DNA from 3 places in the Priestia sp. JNUCC 25 genome. Region 2 is predicted to be linked to each of the others. Evidence: riboswitches for the same ligand, from Rfam matches in the RefSeq annotation. Region 2 holds a riboswitch; each other region holds the start of a gene.
What was found. Region 2 has a riboswitch for thiamine pyrophosphate ahead of JNUCC25_RS02790 (thiamine phosphate synthase). Riboswitches for the same ligand answer to the same signal wherever they lie in the genome.
Positions count from the first base shown of each region.

Region 1: it holds a riboswitch for thiamine pyrophosphate, as region 2 does, so the genes downstream of both, tenA (thiaminase II) here and JNUCC25_RS02790 (thiamine phosphate synthase) in region 2, are expected to answer to the same signal.
Region 3: it holds a riboswitch for thiamine pyrophosphate, as region 2 does, so the genes downstream of both, thiT (energy-coupled thiamine transporter ThiT) here and JNUCC25_RS02790 (thiamine phosphate synthase) in region 2, are expected to answer to the same signal.

Region 1 is NZ_CM132211.1:2,147,713-2,152,102, reverse strand. It holds gene JNUCC25_RS10905 (hypothetical protein) at 1-180, opposite strand, end outside; gene JNUCC25_RS10900 (TspO/MBR family protein) at 484-1,230, opposite strand; TPP riboswitch at 1,457-1,555, shown strand; gene tenA (thiaminase II) at 1,651-2,340, shown strand; gene JNUCC25_RS10890 (aldehyde dehydrogenase) at 2,369-3,769, opposite strand; gene JNUCC25_RS10885 (ArsR/SmtB family transcription factor) at 3,783-4,085, opposite strand; gene JNUCC25_RS10880 (SDR family NAD(P)-dependent oxidoreductase) at 4,098-4,390, opposite strand, start outside.
Region 2 is NZ_CM132211.1:520,470-524,859, forward strand. It holds gene JNUCC25_RS02765 (amino acid ABC transporter permease) at 1-25, opposite strand, end outside; gene JNUCC25_RS02770 (amino acid ABC transporter substrate-binding protein) at 9-830, opposite strand; gene JNUCC25_RS02775 (fluoride efflux transporter FluC) at 1,172-1,570, shown strand; gene crcB (fluoride efflux transporter CrcB) at 1,571-1,960, shown strand; gene JNUCC25_RS02785 (hypothetical protein) at 2,008-2,223, shown strand; TPP riboswitch at 2,386-2,487, shown strand; gene JNUCC25_RS02790 (thiamine phosphate synthase) at 2,609-3,232, shown strand; gene thiO (glycine oxidase ThiO) at 3,216-4,343, shown strand; gene thiS (sulfur carrier protein ThiS) at 4,340-4,390, shown strand, end outside.
Region 3 is NZ_CM132211.1:2,525,617-2,530,006, reverse strand. It holds gene JNUCC25_RS12840 (amino acid permease) at 18-1,457, opposite strand; lysine riboswitch at 1,560-1,744, opposite strand; TPP riboswitch at 1,919-2,019, shown strand; gene thiT (energy-coupled thiamine transporter ThiT) at 2,052-2,657, shown strand; gene JNUCC25_RS12830 (ethanolamine ammonia-lyase reactivating factor EutA) at 2,814-4,232, shown strand; gene JNUCC25_RS12825 (ethanolamine ammonia-lyase subunit EutB) at 4,259-4,390, shown strand, end outside.

The DNA.
Region 1 (4,390 bases), 1.6 Mb from region 2:
TTCTCTGTACGATGATTCATCTCCCCGGTAGGCTTCTTGATTTGAAATTTCTTCAATATGCATATGCCCTTCTCTCTCTAAACGAAGGACCGTACGCTCTGCATCTTCATAACTCTCGCACGTCACTTGTTTATATTCCATATCATCTTTATCTGTGTAAGCGACTAAATATGTTTCCATTTTAACTCCTCCTAATACAACCTGTATGTAACGTATGTTGCCTTTTTCGTTTATTTCTAAACATATAGGCTCCAAACATAAAGCCTAGCATACTATAATAGCGGAACTTCAATTTAAAAAAGTTGAATTTTTCATTATGCACCGATGCAACATGGAGGTTACACTTATGACATTTATTTTATCATTCGTACCAATTGTTGTTCCTTTTGGTATTTTAATTAGCTTAATTGCTTTTACAGCTGCTTTTTTACAATCAAAAGAGCATCATAAAAAGCTCTAGCTTACAAAAGCTAGAGCTTCTTTTTAAAAACGTCTATAGCGTTTAATCAATCCCACAATAATGGCAATTGCTAATAAAACAACTGAAATGATGACAGTAATGACAATTGGCTGATTTCCACTTTGCTTCACTGCAATGGCAATATAAGCCCAAATAAAAACAAGCGGATAAACAGCGTCTCGGTTTTTTAATGTAAACATAATGCCCAGCGCAGCTCCTACCAGCAGCATAATAATCGTCCATGCTAACTCGCTCAGGCCAAGCAAATGCTGTATTCCATTTGCTTGAAATACGACAAACACATTGACAATAGTCGCAACAGAAATCCATCCAAGATAAAGCGAAATCGGCAGACGCATAAACCATGTCGTCATCCGAGAATGCTGAATAATGGAATATACAATCATTAATGTGCCTAGAATAAAGAGCATAACTAAAAGAGATAACTTATAGTAATCGTTTTGGAAAATAAAGATCCACGCACTATTTAACAAACAGTTTAGAAAAAACCAAATGCCGATACGTGCATATATTTCCTTTTGATCTTCTCTTGCAAAAAATTGGCGTATAACCCAAATGGTTAATAATAAATAAATAACGCCCCAGATAGCAAAGGCATAACCCGCTGGTGTAAACAACGTAGGAACTTGCGCAGAAGCTTCTCCGGTTGTTTTGCCTCCTATTGGAATGGCATTTGCTAAATAATTCACAAGCAGTGTAATAGCCAAGCCTACTGTATTTAATACAGCATACAAACGAAATTTCGCCATTTTGTTCTCTCCTTTCTTCTATTTATATGGGAGTGTTTCGGAGACGAAAACGGCTCTTCCCTTCATTAATACCTCTTCTTCCCTAAAAATATGCATTTTTAAACAAAAATGATTAAAAATAGCTTTAAGAAATTTCCTCTTTAAGAAAGAAAAGCGGTTAGCACACAATTTCCCATAACGCTTTCTATTTTTCAGAATATATGGTAAGTTAAACATAGATTAATAGGAAGTCCACTAGGGGTGCCCACCGGCTGAGACAAGTTTTCTTGATCCCTTTGAACCTGATCTGGCTCATACCAGCGTAGGAAAGTGGCAATGTTCAGTTTTTTACTGTCCTTTGCCACTCCGTTTATAAACGGAGTGTTTTTTATTTCCTTTATGTGCTTGTTTGTGACTTCCTCATATTAAAGGAGGATTTTGATGTCATTTTCATCTCAATTAAGACAAGAAGCAAACTATATTTACGAAGCCATTTTTAACCATCCTTTTATTAAAGGAATTGCTGAAGGAAACGTGCCAAAAGAAGCGCTTATTCACTACGTTTCTCAAGATTACGAATACTTAACAGCATTTGTTCGCATTTACGGCGCTGCTTTAACGAAATGCCGCACGCGTACCGAAATGGAAGCCTTTAATGCCGGCATTTCTACGGTATTACATAGTGAAGTACACCCTCACAATAATTTTTGTGAAGTAGCAGGCGTACGTTATGAAGACCTTCACACTGAGACGCTTTCACCGACAGCCAGCCACTACATTAACCATATGACAAGCGTTGCGCATACAGGCAGCTTAGCAGAAATCATTGCAGTGCTTCTTCCATGTCCATGGACGTACGTTGAAATTGGGCAGCGCATTACAGAACAAGTAAATCCATCTCCTTCTCATCCTTTTTATGAATGGATTCAGTTTTATAATAATGAAGAAATGAATGGCACAACACAATGGTTTTGTAACAAGCTCGATGAACTCGCCGAACAAGCGACTGAAGAAGAACGTAACCGTATGAAAGATCACTTCATCAAAAGCTGTGAACTCGAGTATTTATTTTGGGAAATGGCATATACCCAAGAAAAATGGCCGCTTTCTCAGCTTTCACTTTCAAAATAACGAAAAAGCCTCCTATCAGGAGGCTCTTTTATTTCAGTAATTTTTTGATCATTTTCAAGCTTTGTTTTTCCGAAGGATAGCGGAATGACAAATCAAACTTGGTTGTTTGAGACAGCATGCTTTTAAAATGAGTAAATGTCTGAAAGCTGTCTTTTCCATGATATTGACCCGTGCCGCTTTCTCCCACTCCGCCAAACGGTAAATATGGCGTAGCGATATGCATAAGCGTATCGTTTATACAGCCTCCTCCAAATGAAAGACGCTCCGTTATGGCGTTTTGCACATCTTCACTTTCTGTAAATAAGTAAAGAGCTAACGGCTTAGCTTTTTCTTGAACTTTATGAATGACTTCGTCTAGTGTTTCATATTCAATCATAGGAAGAATAGGCCCAAAGATTTCTTCTTGCATGACATCTGAGGTCCAGCTTACTTCACTTAACACCGTAGGTTCTATTGTTAGCGTGTTTTTATTGTACCCGCCTCCAACTATAGCATTTCCGTCTTTTAAAAACTCAACTAGCCGAGTAAAATGGCGCTCACTGACAATACGGCCATAGCGGTCGCTTTCAAGCGGATTACTACCGTAAAATTGAGAAATCGCTTCGCGAAGTTTCTCTACAAGCTGCGCTTTTACCTTTTTATGCACGAGCAAATAATCAGGAGCAACGCACGTTTGGCCTGCATTCATCCCTTTACCAAACATAATTCGCTTCGCTGCAAGATCTAGGTTTGCGTCTTCATGTACAATGCACGGACTTTTTCCGCCTAGCTCAAGCGTGACGGGAATAAGCTGCTTCCCTGCTTCTTGCATAATAATTTTCCCTACATTTACACTTCCCGTAAAGAAAATATAATCAACGGGCTGTTTTAAAAGCAGACTTGTAGTGTCTACAGCCCCTTCAACCACCGTCACAAATGCTGGGTCAAAAGCTTCAGCTAGTAATTCTTGTATAACGCGAGATACGCTAGGCGTTAATTCAGAAGGTTTTATAATCGCCGTGTTTCCAGCGGCAATCGCTCCTACTAAAGGAGACAGTGCTAATTGAAACGGATAGTTCCACGGAGCAATAATTAACGCGACTCCATACGGTTCAGGAACAATTTTCCCTTTAGAGCCCACATGTGTTAAAGCGGTTTTTACTTTTTTAGGCTTCATCCATTTTGCTAAATGTTTAAGCGTAAATCGAATTTCCTCTAGTAAAATCCCAATTTCCGACGTGTAGGCCTCTACTTCAGATTTATTTAAATCTTGTTTTAAAGCATCCATAATTCTCTGCTCGTTTTGTTTGACTGCGTCTCTTAGCTTATTCAGCGCTTGAATACGGCTGTTGATACTCTTTGTCTTTTGCGCATAGAAATACTGCTTTTGTGTAGAGACAATATGTTCAATGACCGTTTCATCTGTGATATAAAATCGCTCGTGGTTCATCTCTTTCATCTCCCTATAAACATTCGGCTTCAACTGTAGCAAGCAAGCTTTTTAATAGCTCAACTGCCTCACTTAAAGCTAGTGAATAATATCTCTGCGTCCCTTTTTGCTCAATTTGCACAAGCTTTTGATCGCGTAAAATTTTTAAATGATGAGAAATTGCCGGTCGTGATAGAGTAGACTCGTTTGCAATTTCATTAACGGTTAAAGGCTCTTTTTCGGCGAGCAGCAAAATAATATCTTGTCTTGCTGAATCACTTAGAGCCTGAAAAACAGGAATGCTGGCACGAAATAACTCGACTGCTTTTTCACTCATATATATTCTCCTTTATTTAATTTCTTGTGTTCTTCGGACAACGGATGTAAGCCACTTTCTTGGCACGAAGCGCGGGATGAACGTAGCAAGATGAAACTGTACTCCTGGTACGATAACCGTCTGCCCTTTCATAAATTTTTTATAGCCAACTTTCGTTACTGTTTCTACATCCATTGCACCGCTTTGAAAAAGCTTGGAGTTGCTTAGCTGGGCTCGGTCGCTAAAACCAGTTTTAGTTGGACCCGGGCATAGAGCACTTACCGTTACATTGGTACCTTTTAATTCATTTTCAAGGGCCTCTGTGA
Region 2 (4,390 bases):
GAAAAATATTATTTAGGAGAAACATCTTCGCCAAACCATTTCTTAGAAATTTTTGCGTATGTTCCGTCTTTTTTCATATCTTTCAATGCTTTGTTTACTTCATCCACTAACTTACCGCTGTCTTTTCTAAACATAAAGCCGCTTGCAGCACCATCGGATTTTTCATCCGCGATTTTGATAGGTGCGTTAGGGTGCTTTTTCTTATAGTCAAGGAACGATAATTTATCGTTGATTGTAGCATCAACACGGTTTGCGCTCATTAGTTCTACTGCTTGAGCAAAACCTTCAGCACTCGTAATGTTTGCACCATAAGATTGAGCCATGTCTTTATAGTTACTTGTTAATGACTGCGCTGATTTTTTTCCTTTTAAATCTTTAAATGATTTGATATCTTTTTCGTCTTTACGAACAATTAATACAGCGCCTGACTGGATGTATGGGTCAGAGAAATCGTATTTCTTTTGACGATCTTCACGAATACCCACTTCATTAGCAATCATGTCAAAGCGTTTAGCATCTAATCCGGCAAACATGCCATCCCACTGTGTTTCTTTGAACTCAGCTTTTACGCCAAGACGTTTAGCTACTTCTTGAGCCAACTCTACATCAAACCCAGTTAGCTTTTGTTTGTCATCATGAAAAGTGAACGGAGGGTATGTACCTTCAGTTCCAATTGTTAATACACCATCTTTTTTCACTTTATTATATAAATCCCCTTGTGAAGATTTATTGTCTCCATTGTTTGCTTCATTTTTTGAGCTAGAACCGCATGCGGCAAGCACAACTGTGAAAGCTAATAGTAGCGACAAAAGTGCAGCAAATTTCTTCATTTTCTAAACCCCCTAGTATTCTGATAGGAAATGATACTCTGTGATACTAAACAAGAACACAGCAAAAGTCAACAAAAAAAACTTATACGATTAATGTGACTTAAAATAAGGGAAATATACCTTCTATACACGGTTTGTCATAAAGATACAGAAAGATTTTAAAATTTGGATTAAGTGGATTTTTAAGGGAGGTTTGAGGAGTAAAAAGGAAGTTTCATGCGACGATTTTCTCTTTCATTTTTTCATGACTTTTGGTGCAATAAACATATAGTTAAATGTTAAGGTAGAAATAAATTCCTTATGGTACACTTAAAGAAGAATTTATGAAACGGAGCGATATGATGAAAGCCATAAACTTAATCTCAATTGCCTTTGGTGCTATCGCTGGTACATATGCACGTTATTTGCTGAATCTTTCCTTATTATACACGGGCTATCCAATAGGAACGGTAATTGAAAACCTATTAGGAAGCTTCATACTAGGCCTATTAACAGGATTTTTTGGGTGGAAAAAGCCAAAAGAATGGATAAAGCTTGGACTAGGAGTTGGCGTGTGCGGCGGTTTTACAACGTATTCAACGTTTGCAGGAGACGTCATTTCTCTCACTCAGCACCATTTATTTTGGGGAGCCATTTATGTAATTGTCTCTTTAGTAGGTGGAATCCTTCTTGCTTTAGCAGGCTATCTATGCGGTGAAGCGGCAGGGGGAAATTTAGTGAAAGTACATGAGGTGAAGTAAATGAGCATAGTAAGCTTGGCACTTGGCGGGGCAGCTGGAGGGATATGCCGTTATCTTTTGGGTTTAAAAGTTACAAAAATAGTTTCAAACCCTCCTTTTCCAGTATCAATGCTGTTTGTAAACTTGTTCGGTGCGTTTGGCCTTGGTCTTTTTTACGGTAGTTATTATGGAAAGGTTCCGAGTCATGCTTATGATGATTCAATATTTTTAATGATTGGCATTGGGTTTTTTGGTGCCTTTACCACTTTTTCAACGTTCAGTGTGGAAACCGTACAGTTAATTCGAGAAAAGTCTTATCGAAAAATGTTGGCGTATGTGGGGATTTCAGCATTTGGAACAGTTGGTTTATTTACAGTCGGTTTACTGGCAGGAACGTTTTTATTTAAGTAAAGAGAACGTTTCTAGTAGGGAAAAACAAAAAGACGGAGAAGTAGAGAATGGATAGAAAAGCAGAAGTTTGGAAATACATTTTGTTGATTGTAGCTGTTGCAGGTCAGATCATCGGTTTTTTATTTTTATTTATAAATGTTGTCGCGGCATTTATTTTTTACGGTTTTTATATTCTAACTTTTATTATGTTACTCCTGCTGTTTATATGGGATCGGAAAAAGGAAAAAGACAAAGAAGAATTTGACGACTATACCGATTACTAACCATATAAAAAGCAGAATGATGCGGTGCGCCGGGCCTCTTACTTACTAAAGAAGCTTAAAAGATACATCTATAAAAGGAAGAGAGCCGTAAGAGCATAAAGAGATATTGTATTTACATCTAGTTGTGTTATAATTTTAAGTGCGAAAACAAAATCAATAAATAGCAATCACTAGGGGAGCTTTTTGAAGCTGAGACGAATGTATTTCGGACCCTTTGAACCTGATCTGGTTTGGACCAGCGTAGGGAAGTGGTGATCATGTTTACATAACGATGCATGCTAACCACTCTACGTTGTAGAGTGGTTTTTTGTATGTAATAAAACCCTCTACACAAGATGAGGTGATTGAAATTTCTCTTTATTCTGAATAGAAAGGTTTCGATCATGTGGATATTCCTAAATTTCATGTCATTACAACAGATAAGCAGCCAATCGAAGAGCTTCAAAAAATTTTAACGGCTATCGCGCCTTTTGCGGGCGCCGTTCATATTAGAGAAAAAGAGAAAACGGCAAAGCAGATTCAATGTTTACTAGAAAGCCTGCCATTTTGTCGCTCTAAAATTATTTTGAATGACCGAGTTGATGTAGCGCATGCTTTAAAAGCAAAAGGCGTACAGCTTGCCTATCATAGTTTAGACGTTTCGGTTGTTATAGACGCATTTCCTTCTCTTATTGTCGGAAAATCAGTTCACTCTGTGGAAGAGGCTTTAGAAGCTGAAAAAGATGGTGCTCACTACATTCTATACGGACATATTTATTCAACACATTCAAAAAAAGGATTAAAAAGTCGAGGGATAGCAGCACTAAAAGAAGTAGTAGACGCTGTGCAGATACCTGTTATTGCCATTGGAGGAATTACACCTGTAAATGCCAAAGAGGTGCTTCAAACAGGAGCACACGGTATAGCTGTGATGTCTGGTGTCATGCTTGCGCAAGATCCCCTCAAAGCGATTAAACAATATTCTCATATATGGACATCTGGAGGTGGAGAAAATGAAGCAGCATTATGATGTACTGTTAATCGGAGGAGGTATAATCAGCTCTTCTATCGCTTATCATTTGTCAAAACAAGGAGCGTCAGTAGCTATTCTTGAACGCAATCAAATTGGTTGTGAAGCTTCAAGTGCAGCCGCTGGTATTTTAGGTGCTCAAGCTGAAATTGATGAAGAAGGTCCTCTTTTAGACCTTGCTATTAAGAGCAGAAGCATGTTTCCTGAACTGGTGAAGGAACTAAAAGAAAAAACGGCCATCGATGTAGAGCTCATTCAAAAAGGCTTATTAAAAGTCGCTGTAACAGAAGAAGATGCACACGTATTAAAGAAAAAAGCCGCTCAGCACCACCGGTGGGATGAACATGTAAGATGGATCGATGTAAAAGAAGCGCGTTTGTTAGAACCCGGGCTCTCTCCAGACATATACGGAGCCATTACAATACCGGGAGACGGCCAGCTAGCTCCGGCTAAGTTAACGCAAGCTCTTGCTCATGGAGCCTTGTATCACGGAGCAGATGTATTCGAATACTGTGACGTTCATTCTCTTATTATGGAAAATGAAACAGTAAAAGGTGTACAGACGTCCAAAGGCTCTTTTTATGGAGAAAAAGTAGTTATTGCAGCAGGCTCATGGGCTAAACGCTTTATTTCTTCTGAACATGTAGGTCAGGTGTTTCCCGTAAAAGGGGAGTGTATTGCTCTTCAAAGTCATAAGCCGCTGCTTTCTAAAACGATTTTTTTAGATGAAGGTTTTTACTTAGTGCCTAAGACTGGTGGAAGAATCGTAATCGGGGCAACTAAGCTACAGCATGATTTTACCAAGACGGTTTCTGCACAAGGTATTCAATTTTTGCTGAATAAAGCTTCTGCGCTTCTGCCGGCTATTAAAGAAGCCACATTTGAAAAAGCATGGGCTGGTCTTCGTCCGCAAACAAATGATGGCTGGCCTTATTTAGGAGAGCATCCTGAAATAGCGAATCTACACATGGCGTTTGGCCACTACCGAAACGGTATTTTATTAAGTGCTGCAACTGGAAAAATTATGGCTGATGCTTTGTTAGGGAAAAAGCCGAATCATTCATTTTTTACATCATTTCAGCTAACAAGAGTAATGGAGGGAGTTCATTGAATCTAATCATTAATGGTAAGACCGTTACTTTTGGAGACGAAATTGAA
Region 3 (4,390 bases), 2.0 Mb from region 2:
AGAATAGAGAGCTTTTTTTATTCGTATTTTTTCACTGTTACTTGACATTCTTTTAACGGGATAAGTTTCGACTTTTTCGTCCATTTGTATCCTAACCAAACAATTAAGAATAAAGGCAGTCCGATATAGGAAACAAGTACACCGTACCAGTCAATCGAGTCACCCATAAACGCCGAATAGTTTTGGCCTAAAATAACAACGGCACATAAAATAAAGGCAAAGATAGGGCCAAATGGGAAAAGTTTTGCATGATATGGAAGTTCACTCAAATCATGACCTTGGGCAACAAATGCTCTTCTAAAACGATAGTGGCTGATTGCAATTCCTAACCAAGCAATAAAACCAGACATACCAGAAGCGTTAAGTAACCACGTGTATACCGCACCGTCTCCAAAAAATGAAGCACCAAATGCAAGTGTACCGACAAGTGCCGTTGCGATTAAAGCATTAACCGGAACGCCTCGTTTATTTACTTTTGCTAAGAACCTCGGTGCTTTTCCATCTTTCGCTAAGTTCCAAAGCATACGCGTAGAAGCATACATACCTGAGTTACCAGCAGATAAAACGGCTGTTAAAATAACGGCATTGATAGCTGATGCTGCAAACGCCAGACCTGCTCGTTCGAATATTAGAGTAAACGGACTGACCCGCACATCATCACTTGCTAATGAATCCGCTGTGTATGGAATAAGCATCCCAATAACAAAAATAGCTAAAATATAAAATAACAAGATGCGCCAGAAGACTTGTTTAACTGCGCGAGGAACCGTTTTTTCCGGATCTTCACTTTCTCCAGCTGCGACTCCAAGCAACTCTGTTCCTTGGAATGAAAAACCAGCAGCCATAAAAATACCTAAGACAGTAAAGAATCCACCGTGAATGGGTCCATCACCAAGCGTGAAGTTTTTAAAACCTGGTGCTTCATTGTTAAAGATACCAAAAATCATCATAATACCAATAACTAAAAAGATGATAACCGTTACTACTTTAATTAATGAAAACCAAAATTCAGATTCGCCAAATCCTTTTACAGAAAGGTAGTTAAGCCCAAACATAATTAATAAAAACAGGGCACTCCATAAAATAGAAGAAGAGTTTGGGAACCAAAATTTCATAATAAGGGCTCCAGCAGATAATTCAGCTGCAATCGTAATAGCCCAGTTATACCAATAGTTCCAGCCGAGAGCGAAACCAAAGGATGGATCTACAAACCGAGACGCATACGTACTAAACGAACCAGCTTCAGGCATATAAGCTGCGAGCTCCGCCAGGCTGGTCATCAAAAAGTAAACCATGACACCAATAATAGCGTAAGCTAAAAGCGCTCCCCCAGGTCCTGCTGTATGAATTGCTCCACCACTTGCTAGGAATAAGCCGGTTCCGATGGCTCCTCCTAATGAAATCATCGTTAAGTGGCGAGATTTCAACCCACGTTTTAATTCTTGCTGCTCTTGCATAGATAAATACTCCTTTCGAATGTACGGAAAGAGACGGGATAACATAAAAAAAGCCCGCAGTATATGTGCGCGCTTTTAAATCTGAAAACCGCGTCAACCTTCCGTGAAGATAGCTCTTCACATCACTTGCATGATGTGACAGTTCTGTTCCTGTTCGGAGACAGCCCCAGCTTAAATCAACCGAGAAGTGATCTAAACTTCGGCAATTTTTCCTTTCAAGCAACATCCTCAATGTTCTCTGCATTTCAGTTGCTTTACTATTAAAAACTGCGACCTCTACCTCATCGATTAGGATGAGGGTTTTTTATATTCATTTGACATAAAAGAAGTATATCAAATACTAAAACGATTGTCATTATAAAAAATAGATTCAGAAAATAGAAACATCTTTGAAATCTCTCGAATCTATTTTGTTACATATGGTACAATAAATGTTGTCATAATACTACATAAATATCCGAACGTACCACAGGGGGAGCCGCCGTGCTGAGAGTGAACAAATTGTTCAGACCCTTCGAACCTGTTAGTTAACGCTAGCGTAGGAATGTGGGAATAGTAGCATATATTTGCTTACTCCTGTGTAAACCGTTTGATATGAATGATTCAAAAACAGGAGTGAGAAACGTGAATAAAGCATTACCTTTACAGGCTAAAATTGAAATAGCTATTTTTGCAGCATTGGCTTTTTTAATTGATCTTTTACCTTCTATAAAAATTGCAATAGGCGTAAGCATTTCGTTCTCTATGGTTCCTATTTTTATTATGTGCTTTCGATGGGGAGTCAAAGGAGGAGCTTTATCTGGATTTTTATGGGGAATATTGCAATTAGCTTTAGGAAATGCATATATTTTAACCCCGTTGCAAGCTTTTATAGAGTATATTATCGCCGTTACCTTTATTGGGTTTGGTGGAATTTTTTCGGGTTCTATTAAAGGATACTTAGCTAATAACCAGAGATCAAAAGCTTTCTTTTTCATTATCTTATCTTTAATTATAGGCAGTTTCGCGCGTTATTTTTGTCATTTCATTGCAGGCTTAATATTTTGGGGATTTGCTGCACCAAAAGGAATGCCCATTCTATGGTATTCTTTCTCAATGAACGGGATTTCTATGATTGGGTCGTTGCTATCGTGTCTAATCATCCTTTCACTATTAATTCCATCCGCATCAAGAATGATTGTAACTAAATCACGCTCATAATAAAAAAGACTAAATCTACCAAGATTTAGTCTTTTTTGTCATTTGTCACCTTTGTTTACACAAAAGTGTGTCAGGTTTGATAACATAGTTAGTGAAATATTCAAAAAACTGTTTTATGATAATCACCATATTCAAACGAGATAAGGGATTGATAGCATGCTACAGAAATGGATCACGAGCATAGGTTTAGATATTGGAACAAGCACAACAAAACTGATTGTAAGCAAGCTGCTAATAGCAAATCAACAAAATCAGTTTACGCTGCCAGGCTGTCAAATTATTGATCGTCGCGTAACGTATGCAAGTTCTATCTATACCACCCCTATGCTAAACGATGTTGAAATCGATGTTCAAAAATTAACGGTACTACTAGAACAAGAGTATAAGAATGCAGGAATCTCCTTAGATCAAGTGGAGGCGGGCGCTGTAATCATTACAGGAGAAACGGCTAGAAAGCAAAATGCAGAAAGTATCGTTCACTATCTAGCCGAACATGCTGGGGGTTTTGTTGTTGCAACAGCCGGCGCTGACTTGGAAGGAATATTAGCAGCAAAAGGATCAGGAGCAATCGAACGTTCTGCTGAAACAAATGCAGTAATTGCCAATATTGATGTAGGAGGAGGCACTGCTAACATCGCTTTATGTCAAAATGGAAAAGTGATAGAAACGTTTACACTGCATGTAGGCGGGAGATTAATTCGACTAAATGAAGACGGTCTTGTTACCTACATTTCGTCTCATTTAACTGAATTTTTGAAAAATAATTCTTTAACACTGCGAGAAGGTGAAAAAGCAACATTTGAAAAGCTCTCGTCTATCTGTCAATTACTAGCTGAAGAAACCGTGAATTATGTAAAAGCGCTGAATCAAAATTCCTCGCTGCTCGTTTCTCCTCATACAAGATCTTCTATACATCCTGAAACGATCATGGTTTCAGGAGGAGTAGGAGCAATGATGGAGAAGCAAAAGCCAAAAACAGTGAAGGAAGTGGCCATACACGGAGACGTTGGTCCGCTTCTAGCATATCATTTTCAATCCATCCAAGTATCTCAAGCCGCTGAGACAACGCGCGCTACTGTCATTGGAGCTGGTATGCAAAATACAGAAGTTAGCGGATCAACCGTATACATTAAGTCTAAAAAACTGCCGCTGAAAAACATTCCGATTATAGAAATACCCGTACAGCCAGAGGAGGAGTGGAATCCGCAGCTGTTTCAAGAAAGAGCTCGAGCGTCATGTATGCAGGCTTCAACTATTTTCAGTGCAGAAGATCCTCCCGTTGCTATTGTTTTATCTCATTTTCCTTACTGCAGCTATAAGATGCTGCAAGAATTAGCAAAAGTAATAAGCGCTGAATTTATTGCTTGTTTTAAGAGAGCTAAGTGCCTCGTTGTTTTATGCGAGCAAGATATTGCAAAAGCCTTAGGACAAGCACTAGCTAAACAGAGAAAAGAGTTAGAAATTATTTGTTTAGATCAAATTGATTTTACACACGGAGATTACATCGATCTAGGGTTACCAGTAGCTGGAGAAGCAATCTCTGTTTCCGTTAAAACGCTCGCTTTTTCATCCTAATCCACTAAATATACAAGGAGGAAACGATGTTTAAAACTACACGATTGTTAGGAGAAACATTTTCATTTTATAGCTTAAAAGAAATCATGGCCAAAGCAAACGAAGAGCGTTCTGGAGATCAGCTCGCGGGAGTTAGCGCTGAGTCAATGAAAGAACGA